Regions from separate parts of the Micromonospora sp. RTP1Z1 genome, predicted to be linked through region 2. Evidence: riboswitches for the same ligand, from Rfam matches in the RefSeq annotation. Region 2 holds a riboswitch; the other holds the start of a gene.

What was found. A riboswitch is a leader RNA that binds a small molecule or an ion and turns the genes downstream of it on or off. The one in region 2 is predicted to bind thiamine pyrophosphate.
Region 1: linked by a shared signal. The riboswitch ahead of thiE (thiamine phosphate synthase) and the one ahead of SLP03_RS24425 (ECF transporter S component) in region 2 are both predicted to bind thiamine pyrophosphate.

The regions. Positions count from the first base shown of each region.
Region 1 is NZ_JAPFQV010000010.1:1,094-8,539, forward strand. It holds partial or broken gene thiC (phosphomethylpyrimidine synthase ThiC) at 1-471, opposite strand, end outside; gene thiD (bifunctional hydroxymethylpyrimidine kinase/phosphomethylpyrimidine kinase) at 489-1,277, opposite strand; gene SLP03_RS07545 (thiamine phosphate synthase) at 1,274-1,909, opposite strand; gene SLP03_RS07550 (thiazole synthase) at 1,915-2,694, opposite strand; gene thiS (sulfur carrier protein ThiS) at 2,691-2,891, opposite strand; gene thiO (glycine oxidase ThiO) at 2,882-3,976, opposite strand; gene thiE (thiamine phosphate synthase) at 3,970-4,596, opposite strand; TPP riboswitch at 4,591-4,699, opposite strand; gene SLP03_RS07570 (aldo/keto reductase) at 4,943-5,905, opposite strand; gene SLP03_RS07575 (ATP-binding cassette domain-containing protein) at 5,969-7,446, opposite strand, start outside.
Region 2 is NZ_JAPFQV010000058.1:11,440-18,885, forward strand. It holds gene SLP03_RS24410 (SIS domain-containing protein) at 1-501, opposite strand, end outside; gene SLP03_RS24415 (AAC(3) family N-acetyltransferase) at 498-1,310, opposite strand; gene SLP03_RS24420 (alpha/beta hydrolase) at 1,307-2,131, opposite strand; TPP riboswitch at 2,218-2,323, shown strand; gene SLP03_RS24425 (ECF transporter S component) at 2,397-2,987, shown strand; gene SLP03_RS24430 (ABC transporter ATP-binding protein) at 3,103-4,518, shown strand; gene SLP03_RS24435 (energy-coupling factor transporter transmembrane component T) at 4,568-5,368, shown strand; gene SLP03_RS24440 (hypothetical protein) at 5,543-5,791, opposite strand; gene SLP03_RS24445 (MTH1187 family thiamine-binding protein) at 6,032-6,328, shown strand; gene gndA (NADP-dependent phosphogluconate dehydrogenase) at 6,437-7,446, shown strand, end outside.

The sequences.
Region 1 (7,446 bases), on a different contig from region 2:
CTCGGCGATCGACGAGGTGACCGCCGAGGTGCCGATGTTGGCGTTCACCTTCACCAGGAACGCCTTGCCGATGATCGCCGGTTCGCACTCGGGGTGGTTGACGTTGAGCGGCAGCACCGCCCGTCCGGCGGCGATCTCGTCCCGGACGAAGTCCGGCGTCATCCCCTCCCGGACCGCCACGAACTCCATCTCGGGGGTGACCGTCCCGGCCCGGGCGTACGCAAGCTGGGTGGGCCGCTTCTCGTCCGCGCCGGCCAGCGGTGTTCCCGCGCCGCGCACCGGGGCGACGTCGCCGCGCGCGGCGATCCACGGGCCGCGCAGCGGCGGCAGTCCCAGCTCGGGGTCGGAGCCCGGCCCCGACGTGTCGTAGAGGCGTACCGGCGGGTTGTCCCCGGTGAGGTCGACCTCGGCGAACGGCACCCGGACGTCCGGCCGTGACCCCTCGACGTAGACCTTGCGACGTGCCTGCATGACAGCCTCCCTGGTGATCAACAGGACCAGCCGAAGTGGTCCAGCGGGCCATGTCCCGCGCCCAGCTCCCAGTTCCGCGCGCCGGTCAGCGCGCGGGTGACGTACTCCTTGGCGGCGGCGACCGCGACCGGCACCGGGTCGCCCGCCGCGAGCCGGACGGCGACCGCCGCCGAGAACGAGCAGCCCGTGCCGTGGTGGTGCCGGGTGGCCACCCGCGGCGCGCGCAGCAGCGTGGTCGGCCCGCCACCGGCCAGCACGTCGACCGACTCGCCGGCCGCGTCCACGTCGCCGCCGGTGACCACGACGTGCGCCGGGCCGCCGGCGGCGAGCGCCTCGGCGGCGGCGACCATCTCCTCGACGGTGGTCACCGGGCGTCCGGTGAGGGCTGCGGCCTCCGCGCAGTTCGGCGTCGCCACCTCCGCGTACGGCAGCAGCCGCTCGACCGCCTCCACCACGCCGAGCCGGTGCCCACTGGTGGCGACGAGGACCGGGTCGACGACCAGGTTCGGCAGCCGTCCCGCCTTCGCCGCCTCGGCGATCGCGTCGGCGACCGCCGGGGTGCCGAGCATGCCGGTCTTCACCGCGCGTACCCGGAAGTCCCCGAGCACGCTGTCGAGCTGCGCGGTGACGGTGCGGGGCGGCAGCGGCAGGACGGCGTCGACACCCCGGGTGTTCTCCGCGGTGACGGCGGTGATGACGCTGGTGCCGTACGCGCCGAGGGCGGCGAAGACCTTGAGGTCGGCCTGGATGCCGGCTCCGCCGCCGGAGTCGGAGCCGGCGATGGTGAGCACTGTCGTCGGGGTCATGGTTCCCGCCCTTTCCGGGTTGGCGGCTGCGTCGCCGCGAAGGGCGTCATCAGCGTGGTGACCGCCTCGACCGGGTCTTCTGCTCGCATCACCGCGCCGAGCACCGCCACTCCGCCGGCTCCCGCTTGCAGGCAGGCGTGTACCTGGTCCGGTGTCTCGATGCCACCCAGGGCGAGGAGCGGCACGGGGCTGACCTGGATCAGCTCGCGCAGCCCCGCGTGGTGCAACGGTGGGCCGTGGCCCGGCTTCGTCCGGCTGGGGAAGACGGGTGAGAGGGTGGCGTAGTCCTCTGTGGTCAGCCTTCGCAGCTCCGCCTGGTCGTGGCAGGAGCGGCCGACGAGTCCGTGCCGCGGTGGTGGGTAGGGGCCGGCGGCGGGGAGGTGCACGGCGTCTCCGTCGAGGGGGTCGGGGCCCGCGACGATCAGGGTGCCGCCGGCCTCGGTGAGGATGGGGCGCAGCTCGGCGGCGAGAGCGGCGCGGTCGACGCGGGGCAGGTCCTTCTCCCGCAGCACCACCCACCGCGCTCCCCCGGCCACCGCCGCCGCGACCACCTCGGGCAACGGCCGGCGCGCCTGCCAACGGTCGGTCAGCACCACCAGCCCCGACGGCGCGGAGGATTCCGCGCGGGACAGGGCGGTCACAGGTCGGGCCTTCCCTCGTCGGTGGTGGAGGCGAGGGCGTGGAAGCGGCGGGCGATCCGGCCCGCGCCGAAGGCCAGCCGGCCCGCCTCCACCGCGTACCGCATCGCGGTGGCCATCGCCACCGGGTCGGCGGCCCGGGTGACCGCGCTGGCCAGCAGCACCGCGTCGCAGCCCAGTTCCAGGGCGAGCGCCGCGTCGGAGGCGGTGCCGATGCCGGCGTCGAGGATCACCGGCACGTCCACGCTTCGCCGGATCAGCCGGATGTGGTGCGGGTTCGAGATGCCCAGCCCGGAGCCGATCGGCGCGCCGGCCGGCATCACCGCGGCGCAGCCGACGTCGGCCAGCCGGCGGGCCAGGATCGGGTCGTCCGAGGTGTACGGCAGCACGGTGAACCCGTCGGCGACCAGTTCCTCGGCGGCGCGCAGCAGCTCCACCCCGTCGGGCAGCAGCGTCCGCTCGTCGCCGATCACCTCCAGCTTCACCCAGTCCGTGTCGAACGCCTCCCGGGCCAGGTGGGCCACCTTCACCGCCTCGCCGGCCGTGTGGCAGCCGGCGGTGTTCGGCAGCAGCTTCACCGCGCACCGGGCGAGCAGGTCGAGCAGCCCGCCAGCCGTACCGGGGGCGGTGTCGACCCGGCGCAGCGCCACGGTGACCAGCTCGGTGCCGGAGGCACGGACCGCCTGCTCCAGCACGTGCAGGTTGGCCGCGCCGCCGGTGCCGAGGATGAGCCGCGAGCCGAACGTCTCGCCGCCGATCGTGAAGGTCACCACGCTCACCCGCCCTGGGCGGCGCTGAGCACCTCGACCCGGTCACCGTCCCGCAGCACCGTCGCCGGCCAGCCGCCGCGCGGCACCACTTCGCCGTTCACCGCGACCGCGAGCCCGCGCCGCTGGTCGGTGACCGTCCGGACCAGGTCCGCCACCGTGGCCCCACCCGGTACGCATCGGCCGACGCCGTTCACCGTCAGTTCCACGTGCGCTCCTCCTCAGGTACGAAGCGGTCCGGGGTGAAGGGTGCGAGCAGCGGGTCCGCCGCGCCGGTGACGATCAGCTCGGTGACCAGGTCGGCGGTGACCGGGGTGAGCACGATGCCGTGCCGGTGGTGCCCGGTGGCGGCGAGCACGCCGGGCCGGCCGGGTAGCGGCCCGATGATCGGCGCGTTGTCCGGGGTGCCGGGGCGCAGCCCGGCGGACGCCTCGACCAGGTCGTACTCGGCCAGCTCGGGGACCAGGTCGACGGCGGCGCGGAGCAGCCGCAGCACCGCGCCGGCGGTGACCTCGACGTCGGTGCGCTCCTCGACGGTCGCCCCGACCACCACCTCGCCGCTGTCCCGGGGCACCAGGTAGACCGACTCGCCGTCGGCGTACCCCCGGATCACGTGCCGGAAGCCCGGTGTGCCGCGACCCGGCGCGCGGAGCCGGAGCACCTGCCCCTTCACCGGCCGGACCGGCAGCCCGGTGAGCGCGGCGGCGCCGCAGCCGGCGGCGACCACGGCGACCGGCGCGTCCAGGTCGGCGAGCCGGTGGACCGCGCCGGGCACCAGCGCCGCACCGGCCCGCACGGCCGCGGTGCGCAGCGCGGCGACCAGCCGCCGCGGGTCGACCTGGTGGTCGCCGGGGGCGACCGCGCCGCCGCGCACCCGCGGCGCCAGCGCCGGCTCGCGCTCCCGCAGCTCCGACGGGCGCAGCGGCGTGATCGGCAGCCCCCACCCCTGCTGGTACGACCACAGCCGGCGCGCCTCGGCCAGGTCGTCGCCGGTGAGCCCGACGACGAGGGTGCCTTCGGTGCGGTACCCGAAGCCGGTGCCGGCGGCCTCGGCCAGCTCGGCGGCGAAGCCCGGCCAGCGGGCGGCGGACTCGGCGAGCAGCCCGGTCAGCTCGTGCTCCCCGAAGTACGCCTCGGCGACCGGCGCGAGCATCCCGGCCGCGACGTGCGACGCCCCGGAGCCCGGGGCCGGATCGTGCACGACCACCCGCAGCCCGCGCGTCGCGCAGCGCCAGGCGACGGCCAGCCCGACCGGTCCCGCGCCCACCACGGCGACGTCCGGTCGGGTCAGCACGTCAGCGCCCCGAGCAGGGCGGCGGTGGCTCGGGTGGGATCCGCGGCCCCGGAGAGCGCTCCGACCACCGCCACCCCGTACGCCCCGGCGGCCCGCAGCGCCGGCACGCGCGCGGCGGTCACCCCGCCGATGGCGATCACCGGCACGTCCACCGCCTCGGCGACCGCGCGCACTCCGTCGGGGCCGATCGGGTCGGGCAGCCCGGTCTTGGTGCCGGTGGGGTGGCAGGGGCCCACGCCCAGGTAGCTGGCCCCGGCGGCGGCCGCCGCGGCGGCGCTCCCCGGCTCCCGGGCGGTCGCCCCGAGCACGGCGCCGGAGCCGAGCACCCGGCGGGCCGCCCGTACCGGCAGGTCCTCCGCGCCGACGTGGCCGCCGGCGGCGCCGACCGCGAGCGCCACGTGCAGCCGGTCGTTGACCAGGCACGTCGCCGCGTACGGCCGGCAGAGCGCGACCACCCGGCGGGCCAGCTCGTACGTCTCCCGGTCGGTGGCGTCGTCCTCGACGCGGACCTGGACGACCAGTTCGGCGCGGGCCACCGGCAGGGCGGCGCGCAGCACGGCGAGCGGGTCCCGCCCGGGCCGGGTGTCGGTGATCAGATGCAGTCGTCCCAGGGACGGCACGGCAACGCTCCTCCCTGCGCCGGCATTACCCGGATCAGGTTCGACGGTCGGGGGCTTCAGCCCCCCTCTCAGCCCGGCGCACCGGGCTCCCGTGGGTCACTTGCGGCCTACCGTACGACGGATGGGCGGATCCGCCAAGGGCCGGGGTGCGGATTTCCCACTGGCCGTCGCATGTCGACGGTGAGGGCAGCGCGTGACGGACCGCTCACGCCATGCTGTCCAGTTGACCGGCGACCGGCCGATCCCCGAAAAAGCGTGATACCTCAAAGGCATCACGATGCCCCTGAGGTATCACGCTCTCGCGGTGGTCCCGTCCGGCAGTGCGAAAGCTGGCGGACCGGGTAGGTCAGAGGATGGCGTCGAGGGCGTCCAGGTCCTCGTCGGTGGGCTGCCAGGTGCCCGCCTCGGCGTTGGCGCGTACCTGCTCGGGCGTGGTGGCGCCGGCGATCACCGAGGTCACCGCCGGGCGGGCGGCCAGCCCGCCGATGGCCACCTGGAGCAGAGTGATCCCACGCGCCGCGGCGTACGCCTCGAGCGCCTCGATGGTGTCCCAGTCCGCGGCGGCCAGGCGCTCGGCGTACCGGCCGCCGCCGGCGAGCCGGCTGCCGGCGGGCGGCGCCTCGCTGCGCTTGTACTTGCCGGTGAGCAGGCCGTTGGCCAGCGGGAAGAACGGCAGCATGCCGAGGCCGAACCGCTCGCACGCGGGGATGACCTCGGCCTCGACGGACCGCTCCAGCAGCGAGTAGTGGTTCTGTGCGGAGATGAAGCGGGCCCGGCCCTGGGACGAGGCGGTCCAGTCGGCGTCGGCGATCTGCCAGCCGGCGAAGTTGGAGTTGCCGAGGTAGCGCACCTTGCCGGCGCGGACCAGGTCGTCCAGCGCGGCGAGCGTCTCGTCGATCGGGGTGCCCGGGTCGGGCTCGTGCATCTGGTACAGGTCGATGTGGTCGGTGTCGAGCCGGCGCAGCGACGCCTCGACGGCGCGGGCGATGTAGCGGCGGGCCCCCCGGGCGCCGTGGTCGGGCCCGTTGAGGCCGTGCATGTCCATGCCGAACTTGGTGGCGACCACCACGTCGTCCCGGCGGCCCTTGAGCGCCTGGCCGAGCAGTTCCTCGGAGGCGCCCTGCGGCTCGCCGTAGATGTCGGCGGTGTCGAAGAAGTTGATCCCGGCGTCGAGGGCGGCATCGACCACCGCCCGGGTGCCGTCGAGGTCGAGCTTGCGGCCGAAGTTGTTGCAGCCGATGCCGACCACGGACACCACGAGTCCGGAGTCGCCCAGCCGGCGGAAGGTCATCTCAGTCACGAGATCCACCCTATGCCCGCCCGTCGGGGGCCACCGGGCAGTCGCCCACCACTCCACGGCACCCGGCGCCGGTCACCTCACGTCCCAGACCGGCTCCGGGGTCTCCACCACCTCGCCGTCGCCCCCGAACAGCACGAACCGGTCGAACGATCGGGTGAACCACCGGTCGTGGGTCACCGCGACGACCGTTCCCTCGAACGCGGCCAGCCCCGCCTCCAGCGCCTCGGCGGAGGCCAGATCGAGGTTGTCGGTCGGCTCGTCCAGCAGCAGCAGGGTCGCCCCGGACAACTCCAGCAGCAGCACCAGGAAGCGGGCCTGCTGCCCGCCGGAGAGGGTGCCGAAGCGCTGGTCGCCCTGCCCGGCCAGCTCGTACCGGCTCAGCACCGCCATCGCCCCGTGCCGGTCCATCCCGGCCCGGTGGTCGTCACCCCGCCAGAGGATCTCGACGAGGTTCTTCGCCATCAGCTCCGGCCGGTCGTGGGTCTGCGAGAAGTGCCCGGGGCGGACCCGCGCGCCGAGCCGGACCACCCCGTCATGGGTGACCGGCGCCAACGCGGCCGCGCCGTCGACCGGGCCGTTGGCCGGGTCCGGGTCGGTGCCACCCCGGGCCAGCAGCCGCAGGAAGTGCGACTTGCCCGTCCCGTTGGCGCCCAGCACGGCGACCCGGTCGCCGTACCAGAGCTCCAGGTCGAAGGGGTAGGTCAGGCCGTCCAGCTCGAGCTGCTCGCAGATCACCGCGCGCTTGCCGGTCCGCCCGCCGGACAGGCGCATCCGGATGTCCTGGTCCTTCGGGGGTACGGGCGGCGGCCCGGCCTCCTCGAACCTGCGCAACCGGGTCTGCGCCGACTGGTAGCGCGACGCCATGTCGGAGTTGTACGCGGCCTTCTGCTTGTACATCAGCACCAGCTCGCGCAGCTTCTGGTGCTCCTCGTCCCAGCGTTTGCGCAGCTCGTCGAGGCGGGCGTGCCGGGCCGTCCGGGCGTCGTGCCAGCTGGCGAAGCCACCCGGGTGCACCCAGGCGCTGCCGCCCTCCACCGCGACCACCCGGTCGGCGGTCTGCGCCAGCAGCTCCCGGTCGTGCGAGACGTAGAGCACCGACTTGCCGGACTCGCGCAGCCGCGCCTCCAGCCAGCGCTTGCCGGGCACGTCGAGGAAGTTGTCCGGCTCGTCGAGGAGCAGCACCTCCTCGGTGCCGCGCAGCAGCAGTTCCAGGGCGAAGCGCTTCTGTTGGCCGCCGGAGAGGGTCCGGACCGGACGTTCCCGGGCGGCGTCCCAGGGCAGGTCGAGCACGATGGTGGTGACGGTGTCGAAGAGCACCTCGACGTCGTACCCGCCGGCCTCGCCCCAGGCGGCCAGCGCGTCCGCGTACGCCAGCTGGGCCTTGCCGGCGGCGGTGCTGTACTTGCCGCGCAGCTCGGCCGCCCGCATGGCCGTCTCGGTGTCGGCGAGCCGGCGGCCGGCGTCGCGCAGCGCTGGCGGCGCCAGCGAGAGCGCCAGGTCGGCGAGCGTCGACTCGTCGCCGATCATGCCGATGAACTGCCGCATCACGC
Region 2 (7,446 bases):
GTCGGCGAAGTCGGCGAGCTTGCGGCCCGACGGGTGGCGGGACGTCATCCGTCCCGAGTGCTCGGCCGAGGTGATCGCCACCAGCGCGTGCCCGCGCTCCTTCACCAGCGACGCGAACTCGACCATGGCCCCGTTGACGCCCGAGTTGGAGGCGAGCACGAAGACGTCCTGCGGGCGTACCGGGGCCAGCTCGTAGAGCCGGTGCGCCACCGCCGGGTCGCGTTCCAGCTTGGGACCGAGGACGTCGACCGGCTCACCGCCGTAGAGCACCAGGTCGCGCAGCGCGATCCGGTTGGTGGGCACCAGCCCGCCAGCCCGGCCGGCGATCTCCATGGCGAGCGCCTCGGAGTGGCCGGTGCCGAACGCGTGCACCACCCCCTCGGCACGCAACGCCTCGGCGATCAGGTCGGCGGCCCGACCCACCGCGTCACGCTGACCGGCGGCCACCCGACCCATCGTCTCGGTCACCACCGTCAGGTACGACTCGGCGCTCACCGTCATGCCTCCTCCGTCCGTCGGTTGCGGGCCAGCCACTCCACCGCGAAGTCGACCGCCGCCCGCTGCCTCATCAACCGGCCCGTCCCGTCCCCGACCGCGCCCACCCGCACCGCGCCGGTGGCCTCGAAGTCGGCGCCGAGCCGGGCGAAGTCGCTCTCGTCGAGGTCCACGTCCTCCCACCACACCCACTCCCGGCCGCCGTCGCCGGTGCGCACGGCGGCCCCCACCCGCGCCCTCGGCGCCGCCGGCCAGCGGTACTCCGCCAGGTGCAGCGAGGTGTTCGAGCCGTGGTCGACGCCGAGCAGCAGCACGTCGGCATCGAGGTCGTGGAGCCGGGCCAGCGGGGAACTCTCGCCCAGCATGTCGGTCAGGGCGTGCTCGGCGACGATCCGCCCGGCGGCCGGGCCGAACGCGGCGAAGGAGACGTGCGGGTGGTCGCTGCGCAGCGCGCCCGGCCAGGTACGCACCTGCTCCGCGAGCGCGCCCATGAACCGGCTCGGCGTCAGCGCCGGATCGAAGCCGGGCAGCTCCGCCCGGATCACCGGCCACCAGTCCGCCGGCACGGGCGGGTTGCACCACCCGGCCGGGTCGCTGTTCTCCGGGGTGTGGGTGGGCACGACGAGGGTGCCGTCCGGCCCAAGCACGTCGCGCAGGGCCAGCACCACGGCCTGCGGGCCGCCGCAGACGAAGCCGAACGGGCGCATCGCCGCGTGCACCAGGAGGACACCGCCGGGGCGTACGCCGAGGTCGTGGAACTGCGCGGCGAGCGACGCGCGGGTGTGCGGCCGGGCCGCCCCGGGCGTCGCGATCACGCGGCGACCCGGGCGAGGATCGCCTCGGCCAGCGGGCCGGGCGCCTCGTCGGGGATCCAGTGGGTGACGCCGGGGAGCGCGACGAAGCGGTAGTCGCCGGTCACGTGCGTCGCGCAGGCCTCGGCGGCGGTCCGGCCGATCGCGATGTCCTTGTCGCTCCAGACGAAGGTGGTCGGCACGGTCACCGGACCGACGGCCTTCATGTCGGTCCCCGACATCGCCCGGTACCAGTTCAGCGCGGCGGTCAGCGCGCCCGGCCGGCGCATCGGATCGGCGTAGCGGGCGACCCGCGCCGCGTCACCCACCCCGCCGAGCAGCCTGCGCAGCGCGGTGGCGTTGAGGGCGAGTAGCACCTTCTCGGCCTTGCCCGGCTTGCGGAACAGCGCGATGTACGCGGAGCGGGCCTTCTGCTGCGGGTCGGTGGCGAGCGCGTGCGCCATCGCGGCCGGGTGCGGCACCGAGACGGCGGTGAGGGTGCGGACCCGCTCGGGGTGCGCCGCCGCGAGGCCCCACGCCACGATCGCACCCCAGTCGTGCCCCACCACGTGCGCGGACTCCACCCCGAGCGCGTCGAGCACGCCGGCCGCGTCGGCCACCAGCTCCGGAATCCGGTACGCCTCGACCGCGTCCGGCCGCGCGCCCGGCGCGTAGCCCCGCTGGTCCAGCGCGTACGTGCGCAGCCCGGCGGCGTGCAGGGCGGGCACCACGTAGTCCCACTCGCCGCCGTGCTGCGGGAAGCCGTGCAGCAGCAGGACGGGTACGCCGTCCTCAGGACCGCCGGTGCGTACCTCGAACGTCAGACCTCGCGCGTCGACCCGCATGATCGGCAGCCTACCCAGCCGCCGGGATCGCGACCGCCCTGCTGGGCCGGGGGCCTGGGTGGTGCTAGCGTCTGCCGAGACAACTTCACATCCGACAGGGGAGCGCACAGCGCTGAGAGTGCGGGCATCGCCCGCAGACCCTCGAACCTGATCTGGGTAATGCCAGCGCAGGGAGTTCGGTCGACCTCCAGCCGCGCCGCCGTCCGGTGACACCGGGCGCGGCGTGCGTCTTCTCCTGGCTCGCTTCAGGACTGGGAGCCATGCCATGAACCACACGGACAGCAACCGCTGGCGCACCGTCGACATCGTGGTCGCCTCGGTGATCGCGGTCGCCTTCGGCGTCATCTTCTGGGCCTGGGGCCTGGTCTGGAGCGCCACGGACGCGGCGTTCGCCTTCTTCCCTCCGGCGCAGACGTTGATCTACGGGGTCTGGCTGATCCCGGCGGTACTCGGGGGCCTGGTCGTCCGCAAGCCCGGCGCCTCGCTGTACTGCGAGCTGGTGGCCGCGATCGTCTCCGCGCTGCTGGGCAGCCAGTGGGGCGGCATCGTCATCGTGCAGGGCCTGATGCAGGGCGTCGGCGCCGAGCTGGCGTTTGCCGCGTTCCGCTACCGGTCGTTCCGGCTGCCGACCGCCCTGCTGGCCGGCGCGCTGACCGGTCTGAGCGCGGCGATCTTCGACTTCGTCTACTGGAACAAGACCTACGACCTGGTCAGCTACCGCCTCCCCTACGCCCTGCTCACGATCGTCAGCGCCACGATCATCGCTGGCGCCGGCTCCTGGTTCCTCACCCGCGCCCTGGCCGGCACCGGTGTCCTGGACCGCTTCCCCGCCGGCCGCGAACGCGCCGCGATCTGATCCACCGGCAGTTCGGGTTGATCAAGAGGTTCGCGTCGGCGGAACCGTGTTTCCCGGACGCGAACCTCTTGATCACGGAAGCTGGGCGCAGAGCGGGGACGGAGGTGGGGCGCGGGTGAGCGGGGTGGAGCTGCGAGGGTTCGGGTGGCGGCATGCCGGGCGGAAGCGGTGGGCGGTGCGGGGGGTCGATCTCCGCGTCGCACGGGGGGAGCGGGTGCTGCTGCTCGGACCGTCGGGCGCCGGGAAGAGCACGCTGCTCGCGGCGCTGGCCGGGCTGCTGCCGGAGGACTCCGGTGAGCAGGAGGGCACCGTCGAGATCGACGGGCTGGACCCGCGCAAGGCCCGGGAACAGGTCGGCATCGTCTTCCAGGATCCGGATACCCAGCTGGTGATGGCCCGGTGCGGCGACGACGTCGCCTTCGGGCTGGAGAACCGGGGTGTACCGGCAGACGAGATCTGGCCCCGGGTCGACGAGGCGCTGCACCGGGTCGGCTTCCCGTACCGCCGGGACCGGCCCACCGCCGCTCTTTCCGGCGGCGAGCAGCAGCGGCTCGCCCTGGCCGGGGCGCTGGCCCTGCGGCCGACGCTGCTGCTGCTCGACGAGCCGACCGCCAACCTCGACCCGGCCGGCGCGACGCTGATCCGGGGGGCGGTCGCGGACGCTGTCGACGCCGACACCACGCTGATCCTGGTCGAGCATCGGGTCGCCGAGGCGCTGCCGCTGGTCGACCGGGTGGTCGTCCTCGAACCCGGCGGCGGGGTCCGGGTCGACGGACCGCCGGAGGCGGTGTTCGCCGCGCACGGCGACGCGCTCGCCGCCGCCGGCGTCTGGGTGCCGGGTCGGATCGTGTCGCCCCGGCACGCGACCGCGCCGGCCGGCAAGCCGCTGATCACCGCCGACCGGCTCGGCCTGCCGCCCCGGCTGGCCCCCACCGATCTTTCGGTACGCGCCGGCGAGGCGCTCGCCGTGCTCGGCCCCAACGGCGCCGGCAAGTCCACCCTGGCCCTGCTCCTCGGCGGGCTGCTCCGCCCCGGCACCGGTACGGCCACCGCCACCGCCGCGCTGGCCGGCCGCGACGCGCGCACTCCCCCGCACCGTTGGCGGGCGCCCGCGCTCGCCCGGCGGATCGGCTCGGTCTTCCAGGACCCGGAGCACCAGTTCGTCACCGGGAACGTCTTCGACGAGTTGGCGCTCGGTCCGCGCCGGACCGGCCAGCCGGAGGCGACGGTGAAGGCCACGGTGGACGCCCTGCTGGAGCGGCTCCGGCTGGCGCCGCTGGCCGGCGCCAACCCGTACACCCTCTCCGGCGGCGAGGCGCGCCGGCTGAGCGTGGCGACCGCCCTGGCCACCGCGCCCCGCCTGTTGATCTGCGACGAACCCACCTTCGGCCAGGACCGACGGACCTGGCGGGAGCTGGTCGACCTCCTCGCCGAGCTGCGCGACGCCGGACACGGCGTCGTCACGGTCACCCACGACCCGGACTTCGTCGCGGCGCTCGCTGACCGGACCGTCACCCTGGAGCGCCCGTGACCCCCATCGACCCGGCGGCCACCGCCCTGGCGAGCGCCCGGGGGCATCTGTGATCACCATCGAGCCGGTCGCCGTGTCCGGCGCGCCGCTGGCCCGGCGGAACCCGGTGGCGAAGCTGGCCGCCGCGCTGGTCTTCTCGTTCACCCTGGTCGCCACCCTGGACCCGGTGGCCCCGGCGCTGGCCATCGCCGTCGAGCTGGCGGTGCTGCCGCTCTTCGGCATCCGCTACCGGCTGCTGGCCCGCCGGGCCTGGCCGCTGCTGGCCAGCGCCGCCGGCATCCTGGTCACCCTGGTGCTCTTCGCCGCGGACCGGTCCGGCCGGGTGCTGCTCGACGCCGGCCCGGTCCTGGTCACCTCCGGGGTGCTGGTCACCGCGCTCGGCCTGGTGCTCCGGCTGCTGGCCGTGGCGCTGCCCGGGGTGATCGTCTTCGCCACCACCGACCCGACCGACCTGGCCGACGCGCTGATCCAGAACACGAAGGCGCCGGCCCGCTTCGCCATCGGCGCGCTGGCCGCGTTCCGGCTCGTACCGCTGCTCGGTCAGGAGTGGCAGATGATCAGCATGGCCCGCCGCGCCCGGGGCGTGGACGCCGGCCGGAACCCGCTGGCCAAGCTACGGCTCTTCGTCTCGACCGCGTTCGCGCTGCTCGTCGGGGCGATCCGCCGGGCCACCCGGCTGGCGGTGGCGATGGACGCCCGCGGTTTCGACGCCGGCACCCCACGGACGGTCGCCCGACGGCAATGCTTCAGCATCGCCGACGGGCTGCTGATCGTGGCGGCGGCGGTGCTGGCCGGCGCGGCGCTGACGGTCAGCGTCCTGCTGGGCACCTTCCGCCCACTGATCGGCTGAGCCGGTGGCGGCGGTGGTGGCCGGATCGCCGCCAGGCGGTCGTGGCCGGGCCGCCAGCACCGACGGGGCGGGTCGCCGACCGGCGACCATGGTCGCGGAAAGCGATATACCTGAGAGTCATAAATATGCCTCTCAGGTATATCGCTCACCAGGAGACCGCCCTCAGGCCGCGGATCAGCTGCGGCGGAAGGCGTACCGGCGGGTCTGGCCGGCGCGCTGGCTGCGGCCGACGAACCGGGCGTCGCGGCCGGGCGGCGGGCCGGCCTTCGGCGCCGGCGGGACCTCCGCCTGTGAGGACGGCGGCAGGACCACCGGCGTCGACGGCGCCACCGCGAGGGTGTCGAGGTCCGTCGGGGTCACGTCCACCAGGGACGGCCCCGGCCTGGGCCGGCGGGACTTCTTCGAACTGCGCTTGGCGGGCATACGTTGCCTCCTGAACTTGGGGCGCCAGTGGCGCGACGAGCATGGGATGCCCCGGCGGGCCCGATCACGAAAGGCGCCGCGAAGACGGCGGCGGACGGGATGCGGACGCCCGCAGCGGGAGCCCGCGGCACGAGGACGGCGACGGGCCAGCTTCCGAAAAGAGGGCGTCAGATACGCATACCTGCACGCTAACCGACCGCCCCGGCGCACCGCACCCGAATTGCTGGCACGATCGACGACATGCTGATCGCGTTCTCAATCACCCCGCTCGGCGTGGGTGAGTCCGTCGGTGACCTGGTCGCCGACGCCGTCCGGGTGGTCCGGGAGTCCGGGCTGCCGAACCGGACCGACGCCATGTTCACCACGGTGGAGGGTGAGTGGGACGAGGTGATGGCGGTGGTGAAGCGGGCCGTCGACACCGTCGCCGCCCAGGCGCCCCGGGTCAGCCTGGTGCTCAAGGCGGACATCCGGCCCGGAGTCACCGACGCGATGACCGCGAAGGTCGCCCACGTCGAGGCCCGCCTCGCCGAGGGCTGAGGACCGACCGCCACCGACCGCTCACCCGCCGTCGATGTCCGGGCCCGGCCCGTCGCCGACCGCGATACGGTCGCAGGACGGGCAGGCCGACGAGAGGTGGCGGTACGGATGGCTCAGCGGGCGACGGCGCAGATCGGCGTGACCGGGCTGGCCGTGATGGGCCGCAACCTGGCCCGGAACCTGGCCCGCAACGGCTTCACCGTGGCGGTGCACAACCGCTCGCCGGAACGCACCCGCAGCCTGGTCGCCGAGCACGGCGACGAGGGCACCTTCGTCCCGTCCGAGTCCCTCGGGGACTTCGTCGCCTCGCTCGAGCGCCCCCGCGCGGTGATCGTGATGGTGAAGGCGGGCGCGCCCACCGACGCGGTGATCGACGAACTGGTCCCCCTCCTCGAAGAGGGGGACATCGTCGTCGACTGCGGCAACGCGCACTTCGCCGACACCCGCCGCCGGGAGGAGGCGCTGCGCGGGCACGGGCTGCACTTCGTCGGAGCCGGCGTCTCCGGCGGCGAGGAGGGCGCGCTGCGCGGCCCGAGCATCATGCCCGGCGGCTCGGCGGAGTCCTATCAGAAGCTCGGCCCGATGTTCGAGAAGATCGCCGCACACGTCGACGGCACCCCGTGCTGCCGGCACATCGGCCCGGACGGCGCCGGCCACTTCGTGAAGATGGTCCACAACGGCATCGAGTACGCCGACATGCAGCTCATCGCCGAGGCGTACGACCTGTTGCGGTACGGCCTGTCGGCGACCCCGGCGGAGATCGCGGAGATCTTCCGGGACTGGAACGGCGGCGAGCTGGAGTCGTTCCTCATCGAGATCACCGCGGAGGTGCTGGCGCACACCGACGCCGCGACCGGCAAGCCCTTCGTCGACGTGGTGCTCGACCAGGCCGAGCAGAAAGGCACCGGCCGCTGGACCGTGCAGAGCGCCCTCGACCTGGGCATCCCGATCACCGGCATCGCCGAGGCGACCTTCGCCCGGTCGCTGTCCGGCCACGCCGACCAGCGCGAGGCCGCCCGCCGCGCCTTCGGCGACGCGGGCGAGAAGTGGCAGGTCGAGGACCGGGAGACCTTCATCGAGGACGTCCGGCGCGCGCTGCTGGCCAGCAAGATCGTCGC